2 regions of the Bacillus sp. Marseille-P3661 genome follow, and region 2 is predicted to be linked to the other one. Evidence: riboswitches for the same ligand, from Rfam matches in the RefSeq annotation. Region 2 holds a riboswitch; the other holds the start of a gene.

Region 1 (7,261 bases), on a different contig from region 2:
TTCCTAACAGATGATAATTCAGATCTTATCACTGGAAGTGTAATTCCAATATCAGGTGGTCAGGATGTTCTATCAAAAAGCAATCATTTTTATTATGGCAAGTTTTAATTAAAACATCGTAGACCCATAAAGACTACTCTTTATGGGTCTATTCATCATACACCCCATAGGGGAAGATTAAGTCTTTATTAATACTATTGGTTAAAATTAAGTCAGAATTTGTGTACTCCTGTAGCTCTTCTTCAATTTTTCTTAAGTCATCTTCAATCGCAGCTGAGCTTTCCCCATTATTTTGAAGCTCTTGTTGTTTTTGTTGTAATAATTGATACGTCTCCTGAAGGATATATATCCGTTGCATTTTTTCATACATTGAGATTTGTTCCAAATGAATCTCCCTTCCATTGTTGCATCTTAATCTACTTGACAAATTGTACAATAAAAACACTTACGTGATGAAATTTCAATTTTTACAATTGGATTACCGCATCTAATACAAGGCTCGTTTTCACGATCATACACCTTACATTTTGAATCGAATCCACCAGTTAAAGTATCACCCTTCATGAATGGTTGCTCCATATAACCACCAAACTGAATGGATGCTGACAGCACACTACGTATGGAGTCATATAAGCGCTTAACCTGCAGCACATCTAGGTCATTCATTTGTTTCATTGGTTTTAAACCAGCTTCAAAACATATTTCATCTGAATAGCAATTGCCTATACCCGCAATAAATTTTTGATCTGCTAGTGTTGTTTTTAGTTTCCCTCTCTTATTCTCAACCAAACTTGTAAATGATTTTAATAAAAAAGATGGTTCAAGTGGTTCAGGTCCAAGCTCTGAAAGCTCTAGGTCAATTTCCTCAAGTGTGTGTAAATGCAAATAACCTAAGCGCAGACCAATAAAATAAAGTTCTTTGTCTCCAAAATTCAAGATTATTTGCTTTGTCCTGTCAGGATTATCATTCTGATTACCTAGGTACATCCATCCACCTAACATTAGATGTAAAAGCAGGGCTTTCCCTGTCTCCAAAATAAAAATCAGGTGTTTGCCTCGTCTCTTTATATCGATAATTTTTTTATTTAACAAGCTATCAATGAAATGGTCCACAGGAACATTAATCGACTTTTCGCGATTTACAGTAACACCCGTTATTATTTGTCCACCTATATTTTTAGATAAAAGCGTTCTATATGTATCCATTTCAGGAAGTTCAGGCATATTTAAAGCACCTAACCCGCATAATCATCATTTTCATCTGGATTACCATATTCCTCTTCCATGTCATCTTCTTCTGTTTCCAAAATATCAGCTACATTTATTAGTGGATCTAAATCATAAAAATCCACTTCAATGCTCTTGTTTACTTTGGGTGGCGTTTGTTCCATGAATCCCCCTCCAAAAATGTTATTTTCATATATATATTGATCTAAAATCTCTTTTTTATTCATTGGATGCCGATACACCAATAGTGTTTTAAAAATTAGAACACTATAGTCTTTAAAAATGTAATTGAATATAATGAAGGTAATAGATAGGGAGTGATACCTTTTGTACTATGAGCATATACAACCGGCACTATTAAAAAGATTTTTAGACAATCCAACTCATGAAACTCTTCGAGAATTGCTGCTAAATAATACTGGTGAAACAGATTTTTTAGATTTTAAAACTAAATGGATTGATTTAACGAAACTTGCAAAACATATTTTAGCAATTGCAAATTCAGGCGGTGGAGCCATTATTGTGGGAGTTAGTCAAGCAGATGATGGATCAGTTATTTTAAATGGATTAGCAAATGGGGATTTTTTAGATAAAGCCGATATTGATAATAAGGTAGAAAATTTACTTCCGAGATGGGTACATTATCGGACGGAAGATTTCTTGTTTGATGATAAAGAGCAGGACCCTCTGGCATTGAAGAAATTTCAAGTTCTAATTATTGAATATGACCCTAAATATGTACCCTATACTTCTGTTGTAACTCGTGGTGAACTTAGATTTGGTGCTATCTACGTTCGGCAAGGAACAAAATCTCTTGAGGCTACAAATGATAAATTAGTAGAGATTATCTTAAGGAAAGTCTATTCTGGCGGCTCTTATTCAACTGAGTTAAGTTTGCAAGATCATTTGATACAGTTAAAACAGCTTTATCATGAACTTGAAACATCAGCTGATCAAAATTATCAACAATTTATTCAACAGATGATCAAACTTAAACAAAAGCGGATTGAACAACTACTAGATCTTCATCAGGATGAAAAATAGGAGGTTTGCATAGTATGAAATAATACTATACAAATCTCCTTTCCTTATGTCGCGACAGCATTGATGTTTTGATTATTTAATTCTAATACTTTTTGATCGTTTGGCAGCCAAATCGTCAAAATTCCAATTAAAGGTAGGAAGCTAACGTAAAATAAAGTAGTTGATAAACCAAACTCATCCGCTAACCATCCTAAAGCAACGGATCCTATAGCTCCTAATCCAAACGATAGTCCAATAATTAAACCAGAAACCATCCCAATTTTCCCTGGTAAAAGCTCTTGCGCATAAACCACGGAAACAGAAAAGCTTGAAAGTAAAATAAATCCAATAATCGCAAGCAGTATCATTGAAACTACTAAATTAGCATATGGCAGCATTAAGCACAGCGGCGCTGCACCAACCATTGAAAACAACAGCACATTCTTCTTGCCAAGTTTATCTGACAGAGGTCCACCCAAAAATGTACCTAACGCTCCTGCCGCTAGAAAAATAAAAATATATATTTGTGCATCTGCACCATCAATCTTAAATTTATCCATTAATTGAAAAGCATAAAAATTCGTAATGGATGCATGGTAAAATTGTCTAATAAAAAGAAGAAATATTAACAAAAACAGGGCTAGTTTAATCGGACGACTTACCGGTATTTTTTCTGTGTATCGAGTTTTGTTTAAAGATTGAATTCGTACTTGTTCACCATACCATTTTGCAATATACAAAAGGATTACAACACTAATAAAAGCAACGATTGTAAACCAAATTGCTCCAAATTGCCCTAATGGAAATAAAATTAAAGCAGATATCAACGGGGCGAATGATTGACCTGCGTTCCCGCCTACTTGGAATACAGACTGTCCAAAGCCCTTTCTTGCACCGGCTGCCATGTGGGCTACTCTTGATGCTTCCGGATGGAAAGCAGCTGACCCAAGCCCGATAAACATAACTGAAAGAAGGATTGTCAAATAAGACGGTGCGATGGCAAGACCAATCATCCCTAACATAGAAACAGTTAATCCAATCGGTAAGGCATAGGGCATGGGATGCTTATCTGTATAAGCACCTACGACTGGCTGCATTACAGAAGAAGTCATGTTCACTACAAAAGCGATCAAACCCAGCTGAGCAAAGTTGAAACCATGTGTTTGTTCTAAGATCGGAAACATTGCTGGCACAACAGCTTGGATTGAATCATTTAATAAATGTACAAGTCCAATGATAAACAATATATTATATGTCGTTTTTGAACTATGATTTGTTGATTGAACCATATCGATCCCTTCTTTATAGTTTAAGTTCGAAATAAAGATTATATAAAAATAATAGTTTAATAATCTCAATTGTATGTATGTTAGTATAGTTTAAGGTCTAAAACTATGCAATTAAATTTTAAAATAGTTTGAATTATTCCATTATAAAAATTGTTTTTTAGTATCCAAAATGGACTTTTCCTAAAAGGAAAAGTCCATTTTGGATTTCTAGCCATTTGTGAAAATAAAAAGAAAAAATTAGATGTTTTTAAATAAGATTTTAAAATCGCCGTATCCTTCTTTTTCCAAATCTTCTTTCGGGATAAATCGTAATGAGGCAGAATTAATACAATAACGTAATCCTCTTGGTCCTGGACCATCATCAAAGACATGTCCTAGATGTGAATCACTATTTTTAGCTCTTACTTCCGTTCTCACCATCCGATGTGATAGATCAACCTTTTCCTCAATTAGCTCGTTATGCAAAGGTTTTGTAAAACTAGGCCAACCGCATGCAGAATCAAACTTATCTAAAGATGTAAATAAGGGTTCACCTGTAATAATATCTACATAAATTCCATCTCTCGTTTCATTCCAATATTCATTTCGAAATGGTGGTTCGGTTCCGTTATTTTGAGTAACCTCAAATTGCATAGGGGTTAATCGTTTACGCAATTCTTCTTTTCGCGCAGGATTTTCCCATGTCTTTTTAATAAATTCCTCTCTGCCTGATCCTTTCTTATATAAAGCATAGCGGAATGCATTTTTCTTATAATAATCTTGGTGATATTCTTCTGCCGAGTAAAACGTTTTTGCTGGAAGGATATCGGTCACAATTGGCTTAGAAAATCGACCGCTTTCTGCTAATGCTTGTTTAGACTTTTCAGCTGAAACTTTTTGATCCTCATTATGATAGAAAATCGCTGTTTTATAGGAGTCTCCGCGATCATGAAATTGCCCTCCTGCATCAGTTGGGTCAATTTGCATCCAAAATATATCTAATAATTTTTCATAGCTAAAAAGAGTAGGATCATAAGTAATTTGTACAGCTTCATAATGACCCGTTGTATCAGAACATACTTCTTTATATGTAGGGTTTTCTTTATGGCCACCTGTATATCCTGAAACAACTTTTATAATACCTGGTTGTTCATCGAATGGAGAAACCATACACCAAAAACACCCTCCAGCAAATGTAGCTAATTGAAAAGTTTCATTATTGTATTCCATAACAGCACTCCTTCTAAAAATACTTTACCTATGTTGTTTACTATACCTAATAGTTTAACTTTATTAATAAATTTTTGCACATTTTACAAATCTTCTTGAAAATATCTTTATTTTCTGTTATTGTACAAGAAAGTAAATAAACTTTGCTTCAGTTACATAATGAAGTGAGGATAGAGGTGCAAAAACCATTAGTACACAAATGGGAGGAAAATGAGTTCCGTTGATCTTTGTGGAAAGGGGGATTTGCCGAAGTGCTGAGAACCTCATTTTTCTCAGACACTGGTTTTGTATCGAATAGGTACAAAATTGTCATATAACGGTTTGTTATATGGAGGGCTATCAAACGCATAGGTGCTATTATTATTATCATAATAACCATGCAACAACGATAGTCATCGTTGTTGCATTTTTTTTTGGCAATTATATTATGCTGTGCGAGATAGACTATTTTAATTAACTATTTATTGAAACGAGGGTGAAATAATGAACTTTGGACGTGTATTAACAGCAATGGTAACCCCATTTGATCAAAAGGGTGATGTAGATACGCAAAAAGTACAAGAATTAGTAAATTATTTAATTGCAAATGGAACAGAAGGAATTGTAGTCGCAGGGACTACAGGAGAGTCACCAACATTAACAACAGATGAAAAATTAGCATTGTTTCAACAAGTGGTTGAAGTTGCAAATGGTCGTGTACCTGTTATTGCAGGAACAGGTTCTAATAACACTCGTGCATCAATTGAACTGACTAAAAAGGCTGAAAAAATCGGCGTAAACGGAATAATGTTAGTAGTTCCTTACTATAATAAGCCTTCTCAAGAAGGACTTTATCAGCATTTTAAGGCTATCTCAGCTGAAACTAGCTTACCTGTCATGCTTTATAATATTCCTGGACGTAGTTCAGTTAATATGACACCTGAGACAATTATTCGATTATCACAGATTGATAATATAGTGTGTGTAAAAGAAGCAAGCGGTAACTTAGATGCAATGGCTCAAATTATCGAACAAACAGATGAAAGTTTTAGTTTATATAGCGGTGATGACAGCATGACGATTCCTACTCTAGCAATCGGAGGCATGGGCGTTGTATCCGTTGCTTCACATGTCATCGGAAACGAAATGCAAAGTATGGTTTCTGCATTCTTAAATGGAAATCATGTTGAAGCAAGTAAAATGCACCGTAAGCTATTACCTATTATGAAAGCATTATTTGCTGCCCCTAGCCCATCCCCTGTCAAGGCAGCATTAAACTTAAAAGGAATTGAAGTAGGTTCAGTTCGCTTACCACTTGTACCTTTAAATGACCTAGAATTGGCTGCTTTAGAAAAAGAGCTGCAACCTATCTTAATTAAAGAACAGGTAGTATAAGTTTTAGCTAGTCTAAACTTACTAGTAGTATTAATACGTAAAAAACGCTCAGAATTTATTCTGAGCGTTTTCGTTTTTATTTGGGATTAATCGTCTACAAAGACTAATAATCCATCACTTCAATAAGTAAGGCTACTTTACTCATACAATTCCTTATTTATATAAGATCCCCGGAATGTACTGAACCCCAAAAATCGACCTACTCTTTTATCAACGGTTTAAGTTGATTATATATCGCTACAATTTCATCAACCTTCATTCTGACTAACCCACTTGATGAAGGAGCAACAAAATCGATTACACCTTTTACAGTTTCATCTGTCTGTTTTCCCCATGGGGCCTTTTTACGTTTACTATATTTAAGATATACCCCCTTGCCTACAAAACAAACAAGTTTTGGTTTATACTGCTCTATTTTCTCTCGTAAAAGTACTCTCCCCTGCTCATACTCCTCATTTGTAATTTCATCCGCTGCTTTCGTTGGCCGGGCAACAATATTTGTGAATCCATAACCTAAGTTCAGTAATGTTTGATCTTCTTCAGCTGTATACTTTTTTGAAGTTAAACCCGCTTGATGGAGAATTGTCCAAAAACGATTTGTAGGATTAGCAAAATGGTGGCCGGTTTGTCCAGAACGCATGCTCGGATTGAAACCGACGAACAATACTTTTAAATTTTCCTCTATAATATCAGGTATTGGATTCATTAATGCTTCCCTCGCGATAATTTTTTAATTGCATTATGGCGCTTTTAAATTTATCCCATGTATTAACAGGCAACCGGCAGTAGGCCCCCTCCTTTATTGAAAATGGACATTAACCTTGTATCCAGTGCTCTCAAAAAATTGTTGAAGTGTTTTTATAGTATTAGTTTCAGCATGTGATAATAATCCCATTGCTAGTGCCTCTTCTTTTATTTGTTGCTTAGCTAAAGCCGCAAGCTCAAAGCCTTCTTCCCAGTCCACTTTGTCTCTAAAAATGCCTTCGGTTGAAAACGCCTTTACCTCCGACATATTGATCGATGGCTCTTGAAGGACTGTTGCTTTTGGTAGGTTAATAGTTAACTCATTTTTCTTATCGTTAAATTGTATATTGTTTTCATTTATATTCTTTAAGTCAACCCCTGCAATAATGGTAGCT
Region 2 (7,261 bases):
TTTTTGTAATTGTATTGTCGTTTGTATTAATGTTTAGGAATCGGGTAAAGCCTCTTTTAATTAGCAAAGATGTCAAGTTTACAAGAGAGTACAAGGAAACAGATGGTACTACGGTTATTTATGGCTTTAAGCCGTGGATTGCAATTTGTCTAACTTTTGTAGTAGGGTTTCTGTCAGGTTTTATCGGAATTGGTGGCGGCTCCTTAATGGTACCAGCAATGATTTTATTATTTGGCTTTCCAATTAGTGTAGCAGTAGCCACTTCCATGTTTATGGTCTTTTTATCAGCCATTGTAGGTTCAAGCACACATCTTTTCTTAGGCAATGTAGATTGGGTATACGCATTAGCATTAATTCCTGGTGCTTGGTTTGGGGGAAAAACAGGGGTCTTCATTAATAGCAAATTGAAAAGCGACACCGTGGTTCTTTTATTACGATGGATCTTAGTTATTATCGGCTTACAATTAATATATCAAGGCATTCAATAATCTTTTTGGCTTAGAGACAAACACCTATCACATATCTCCTTTTCCCTCATACAGTAGTAGTGGAAAGGAGAGTGGGATGAGAAGATGGTTACTATGAAACCCATTATCATAGATAATCAACAATTTACAGCAATAACAGTTCAACTGCCGAAAACTAATTTTATGGCGGTTATGTGTGACAACGGCTATATAATGTGTGGAGCGTTAGATGTTGCCCTTCTTAATGAGAAGTTAAAAGATAGAGGAATTATTGCCGGTCGTGCAGTTGGTGTACGTACTATTGAACAGCTGCTAGAAGCCCCATTAGAATCTGTTACGATTGAAGCTGAAAATCGGGGAATAACAGCCGGCATGACAGGTAAAGACGCTTTATTAAAAATGTTATAAGTAAATATGGCGTCAGGAATAATGAGACTATACCTTCTGGTTTACATTTAGTAACAAAACATAACTTTTACTGCTAAATGTAAGATCCAGGGGGGTCTCACTTTTTCAAATAGGACAAGCTTACATTTGAGAGCCTCTATATCCTAGAGTAGACAAAAAAATTATTGGTATTATACTATAAAAATAGTGTGTTAATCACTTATAATTGTTAATATAGAAAAAACCTGACTAGTTAGGGGCAAAGCTTATGAGATTGTTATCAACGAATTCTTTAAAAGCAAATATGAAACTAGCGAAACCTATATATAATGGAAGAGGACAAATATTGGTTGGTGAAGGTGTACCACTAACCCAACGAATGATTCAGCGCTTAGCAGATTTAGGCATTACATATGTGTATATAGATGATCCTCATACAAAAGATATCATTGTTACATCTCCAATTACAGAAAAAACTAAAAAAGAAGCGATCGATACAATTGAAGAAACGTTTGATGTTGTTCATAAGGAAAAAGAGCTGTCAAAAGTGTTTGTATATGAACGACTTGGAAAACAATTCTCAGCTGTTGTTCGTGATATATTAAATCAAATAAAAAATCATAAAGATGTTATTTCATTATTATCAGATGTATATTCGTATGATAACTATATCTTTACCCATTCGCTAAATGTAACCATTTATACATTAGCGCTGGGGCTTGAACTTAAGCTTACCCAAAAGCAGTTAGAAGATATTGGTATGGGCGCCATGCTCCATGATGTCGGGAAGATGATGGTGCCAGTTGAAATATTGACGAAACCAGGTCGTTTAACGGACGAAGAATTTAAGATTATCCAAAAGCATTCTGAGGATGGATTTAGTATTTTGAGAAAAGTGCCAAACATTCCATTAACATCTGCACATTGTGCTTATCAGCACCATGAACGGCTAGATGGAAGTGGCTATCCGAGGGGACTAGTTAAAGATCAAATCCATCATTTTGGTCGCATGCTGGCTATTGCTGATGTTTACGATGCGGTTACCTCTAATCGTGTGTATCGTAAGGCTATGCTTCCAACAGAAGGTTTGGAGATTTTATATACAGGAGCAGGTACTAAATTTGAACAGCCAATGATCGAAGCTTTTAGAAGAGCGATTGCTGTTTACCCTGTTGGGATTACTGTTTATTTAGGTGATGGTCGAAAAGGTGTTGTAGTTAAACAAAATCCGGGTATGAATGAACGGCCGATTATAAGGATTTTAGAACATGCAGATGGCCGGATTTTAGATCGACCATATGAATTAGACTTAGGGAAAGAACTTTCAGTAGTGATTGTTGAAACAGATACAACGCTGATGGGTAAACAAAAAACGAATTAAATGAAATAGTCCCTCGATACAAGCATATGTATAGTTTGTAAGGAGGGATTTTTTTGCGGAAAATTAGGCGACCTATAATGCGTAAAGGGCCATTGCCGTTTCGTTATGTCTTTTTAATAACATTCGTGATTTTTAACTTGTTCACCTTCCAAGGTCTATGGATTATTAATAAAGGTATCGAACCAACTTTAATGGCGATTGCCGAAACAAGAATTGCGCAAATGGCCACTCTCGCCATTAATGAAGCCATCAAATCCTACACAGCAGAAGAGTTAAATTTAGATAACTTAGTTCTCATCGAAAAAGATACAGAAGGCCAAATCACTACTATAGGTTGGAATGCTCCAATTGTGCAATTGTTATTAAATCATACAACTAAAAATGTTCAAGATTATTTACATGCTGTTGAAAAAGGGAATATGCCGCCACCGGACCTCAATTCAGAGGAAATTGCAGCATATAACGATCCTAGTAAAAAAGGGGTTATTGCTGAAATTCCTTTAGGGCAAGCAACAAATAACATATTATTAGCTAACTTGGGCCCTGTCATTCCTGTTCGCTTTTCAGTAATCGGGGATGTTAATACCGATATGAGAAAGAAAGTGACTGAGTACGGAATCAATAATGTCCTAGTCGAGCTTTCTATTCATATTGAGGTAGATATTCGTGTTACTATTCCTTTTGCGAGTGATACGGTAACAGTAACGTCTGATATTCCGGTTGATATTCGTACGATACAAGGAGAAGTTCCATACTTTTATAATAGTGGTGAAGGTGGAGAGCCATCTATAGAAGCGCCGCTTCCATAAAAGAGTACATTTCTATAAGTTTTATATGCAGAAAAAACTGTAGATAGATAAACATACCATTCGATAGTTGGAATTATATAGAACCAATTAGATCGAAAAAGTAATTGAGGTAAAAATAATATTTTGATAATATAATATAGTCAACTTAATATTATCACCGTCATTGCGATGGGGTAGAGGTCGCAAGAAATATAAGTAACTAATGTAAGGATGACAACGATGACCATTAGTGAAAGGATTTCCTGCCGAAGTAAAAATAAGAGTCAAGCTTATTTTTGCTGGTATTATCTTGATAATAGGATAATACTGTCGTTGTATAGTGTATAGGTTTATTAATCACGAAGAAGTGATAATACTTTTTTTGAAAAACATTGTAATGAACAATTACATGTTTTTCCACATACAACGGAGAGCTACAGATCTGCATGGAGGATAACATAACATTACAAGAGGTAATGATAGGTTATTTTCTATCATTAGCTCTTTTTTTATTATCAATTTTCGGGACTTTTGTAGGAAAAGTAATATCTTTATATGCCTACACTGATAGGGTCGTAGATATTGGCATATTTAATCAAAAATTTAATAAATGTGCATGATAGTAAAAGAAGGGTTAGTAGCTTGTTTAAGGAAGGTTCATATAAGAAAAACATGTTAATCACATTTTTTTCTTATATGTTTGTGGCGAAATTTGTAGAAAAATGGAGGGAAGACAATGGAAGGGACGATTTTTTCTCTTATACCACCAATCGTTGCGATCTTGATGGTGATACTCACTCGTCGTGTTTTATTATCATTAGGAATCGGAATCGTTGTTGGGGCTCTTATTTTAAATGACTTTTCAGTAATGGCATCGATTGAGCGTGTATGGGAAGGATTTCGAGCAATATTTGCAGGACAAAACGAAGAAACTGGAGCATGGGAAATAAACACATGGAACGTATATATTCTATTATTTTTACTATTACTTGGTATTATGACTGCTTTTATTTCAATAACCGGCGGTAGTCGTGCGTTTGGTGAATGGGCTGAGCAGCGTGTTAAAACAAGAGTAGGTGCACAATTAGTAGCTGCTTTTTTAGGAATTATTATTTTTATTGACGATTATTTTAATGCGCTTGCTGTTGGTCAAATCAGTCGTCCGTTAACCGACCGACAACGAATATCTCGTGCCAAGCTCGCATATATTATAGATTCCACTTCGGCACCAATATGTGTAGTATCACCAATATCAAGCTGGGGTGCTTATATTATTGCGATTATAGGTACGATTTTAACAACTCACGCTATTACGGATATGAGTGCATTTTCAGCTTTTGTACAAATTATTCCGATGAATCTTTATGTAATAGCAACCATTTTATTGGTGTTTGCGGTTAGCATATTTAATATCAATATTGGTCCGATGAAAGCACATGAAACACGAGCTGTTCGTGAAGGACAGGTTGTTGATCCGGAAAAAGGAGGAATACCAGGGGAGTTAAAAGGTGATTTACCTTCTAGTAAAAAGGGGAAAATTATCGATTTGGTCATTCCAATCTTAATCCTTGTTATCGGTACAGTTGGCTCCATGATTTATACAGGAGCAAAAGCAGTAGAGGGTACAGTAACTTTATTGACTATTTTTGAAAACACTGATGTTGCAACCTCACTATTTTATGGTGGGATCATGGGTGTGATTGTTTCCTTTATAATGTATGTGCGTCATAATATGGGTGGTAGGTTGTTTTTTACTGGCATTTGGGAAGGGATTAAATCAATGTTACCAGCTGTCTATATTCTAGTTTTTGCATGGATTATTGTTGATATAATTGGTGCACTAGAAACAGGTAAGTATTTAGCTGGGATTGTTGAAAGGTCTAATATGAATATTGCCTATTTACCTGCCGTTATTTTTATTATCGCAGGATTAATGGCATTCTCTACAGGTACAAGCTGGGGAACCTTTGGAATTATGCTTCCGATTGCTGGAGAAATAGCCGCATCTACGGATATCTCCATTTTATTACCGACACTGGGTGCAGTATTGGCAGGTTCTGTTTTCGGTGATCATTGTTCACCTATTTCTGATACAACAATTCTGTCTTCTACAGGAGCAGGGAGCCATCATATTGATCATGTATTAACACAGCTGCCCTATGCGTTAATTGCAGCAGCTATTTCGTTTATTGGTTATATTATTGTAGGGATAACAAATAATTGGTTTATTGGTATCGGGATAGTTGTAGCTCTATTAATATTAATTATTATTGTAATAAGGAAATTTGATGGCGAATCAGTGCAGTGAAAATAAGAGTAAAAAGAGGTAGAAGATATATTGTTCTACCTTTTTTTGTATTTTCATTATATTTATAGGAATAAAAATCTTTTATTTTGGAATAATATTTTTTGGACAAAACTAAAATAATGTTTTGACAATATTATATTATCTAGCTATACTGTTAATAGATATCCTAATTATCAGAAAAAACATAATAATTTAATTCTTCCCACTAAGTCGACATTTGTCACTTCTCGAAGAATAATAAATTAAGAGGAGGTAAAGAAAATGGATAATCGTCCACAATGGGGAACACGAGCAGGGTTCATCCTTGCGGCAATTGGTTCAGCAGTTGGACTAGGGAACATTTGGAGGTTCCCGGCGGTAGCTTATGAAAATGGAGGTGGAGCATTTTTTATTCCGTACTTATTTGCTCTTTTAACAGCTGGTATTCCACTTCTAATCATGGAATTTACCATAGGTCAAAAGTTTCGTGGTTCTGCACCACTTTCTTTCGCAAGATTGAATAAAAAAGCAGAATGGATTGGCTGGTGGCAATTAGCTATTTCATTCGTAATTGCTACTTACTATGCAGTTATTATAGCGTGGGCGGGTTCTTATAGTATTTTTGCTCTTAATCAAAGCTGGGGTACGGATACAGAAGGTTTCTTATTTGGTGAATATTTGAAATTGTCTGTTGATCCAGGTCAAACCGGTGGAATTGTTCCCGGTGTATTTTTACCGTTAGTTTTAGTTTGGATTGTTGTTTTAGGAGTTCTCGTTAAAGGTGTTAAGAGAGGAATTGAAGCAGCTAACAGAATCTTTATTCCATTACTCTTCGTTCTATTTTTAATTATCGTAATTCGTGCAATAACATTACCTGGCGCAGCAGAAGGTTTAAATGCGTTTTTCCAACCAAACTGGGATAAAATTATGGATGGTAGTGTATGGGTTGCAGCATATGGCCAAATTTTCTTTAGTTTATCAATCGGTTTTGCAATTATGATTACTTATTCTAGTTATTTACCTAAAAAAGGCGATATCACAAACAACGCATTCATTACTGGTTTTGCAAACTCAAGCTTTGAGTTATTAGCAGGTATTGGGGTATTTAGTATTTTAGGATTTATGGCAGCTCAACAAGGTGTAGCCGTACAAGATGTTGTTGCAGGCGGCGTTGGATTAGCTTTCGTTGTCTTCCCATCAATTATCAATGAATTCCCTGCATTAAATGGATTCTTTGGATTCCTATTCTTTGCATCACTTGTATTAGCAGGGTTAACATCGTTAATTTCAATAGTTGAAACATTTGTTGCCGGCGTTCAAGATAAGTTCAATGTAAGCCGTACTAAATCAGTCTTAATTGGTGGCGGACTTTCTGCAATCATCTCAATTCTATATGCAACGCAAGGTGGCTTACAGTTCTTAGATGTTGTAGATGCATTCATTAATAACTATGGTGTTGCATTAGCGGGATTAATTGAAGTAGTTGCAGTTGCTTGGTTTATTAGAAATCTTAATAACCTTAAAACACATGCAAATGATTTATCTGATATTCGCCTTGGTAGCTGGTGGAATATTTGCTTAAGCTTCATTACACCAATTGTCTTAGGATATATGATGGTTAATGCAATTATGAAAGATGTTACAGAGCCATATGGAGGCTATCCACACGGATTCTTGCTTATATTTGGTTGGGGTACGGTCATCTTAGCAATTATAGTTGGTTTCTTATTCTCATTGAAGAAATGGGATGAAGGAAAGATTGAGAACTATGACAAAGGAGGTTCAAACTAATGACTGGAAGTGCAATTTTTATGATGGTTCTTGGTATGATCATTCTTTGGGGTGGATTAGCTGCAAGTATTGCTAATGCGGTGAAGAAATCACGTTCAAATTAAAGGGGTTATAAAATATAGATAAAGGGCTTGGGGCTAGTACCCGAGCCCTTTTTAAT

The links. Region 2 has a riboswitch for lysine ahead of C1724_RS01550 (Na+/H+ antiporter NhaC family protein). Riboswitches for the same ligand answer to the same signal wherever they lie in the genome.
Region 1: another riboswitch for lysine. It lies ahead of dapA (4-hydroxy-tetrahydrodipicolinate synthase); the one in region 2 lies ahead of C1724_RS01550 (Na+/H+ antiporter NhaC family protein).

What each region holds. Positions count from the first base shown of each region.
Region 1 is NZ_LT965956.1:190,235-197,495, reverse strand. Features, by position in the region: gene C1724_RS20035 (SDR family oxidoreductase) at 1-108, shown strand, start outside; gene C1724_RS20030 (hypothetical protein) at 149-385, opposite strand; gene mutM (DNA-formamidopyrimidine glycosylase) at 412-1,224, opposite strand; gene C1724_RS25780 (hypothetical protein) at 1,236-1,391, opposite strand; gene C1724_RS20020 (AlbA family DNA-binding domain-containing protein) at 1,555-2,271, shown strand; gene C1724_RS20015 (MFS transporter) at 2,316-3,539, opposite strand; gene msrB (peptide-methionine (R)-S-oxide reductase MsrB) at 3,777-4,748, opposite strand; lysine riboswitch at 4,912-5,095, shown strand; gene dapA (4-hydroxy-tetrahydrodipicolinate synthase) at 5,232-6,122, shown strand; gene mug (G/U mismatch-specific DNA glycosylase) at 6,322-6,828, opposite strand; gene C1724_RS19995 (DUF4230 domain-containing protein) at 6,922-7,261, opposite strand, start outside.
Region 2 is NZ_LT965953.1:338,657-345,917, forward strand. Features, by position in the region: gene C1724_RS01530 (sulfite exporter TauE/SafE family protein) at 1-488, shown strand, start outside; gene C1724_RS01535 (YunC family protein) at 573-875, shown strand; gene C1724_RS01540 (HD-GYP domain-containing protein) at 1,123-2,235, shown strand; gene yunB (sporulation protein YunB) at 2,289-3,044, shown strand; lysine riboswitch at 3,211-3,468, shown strand; gene C1724_RS01550 (Na+/H+ antiporter NhaC family protein) at 3,760-5,331, shown strand; gene C1724_RS01555 (sodium-dependent transporter) at 5,593-7,101, shown strand; gene C1724_RS01560 (methionine/alanine import family NSS transporter small subunit) at 7,101-7,205, shown strand.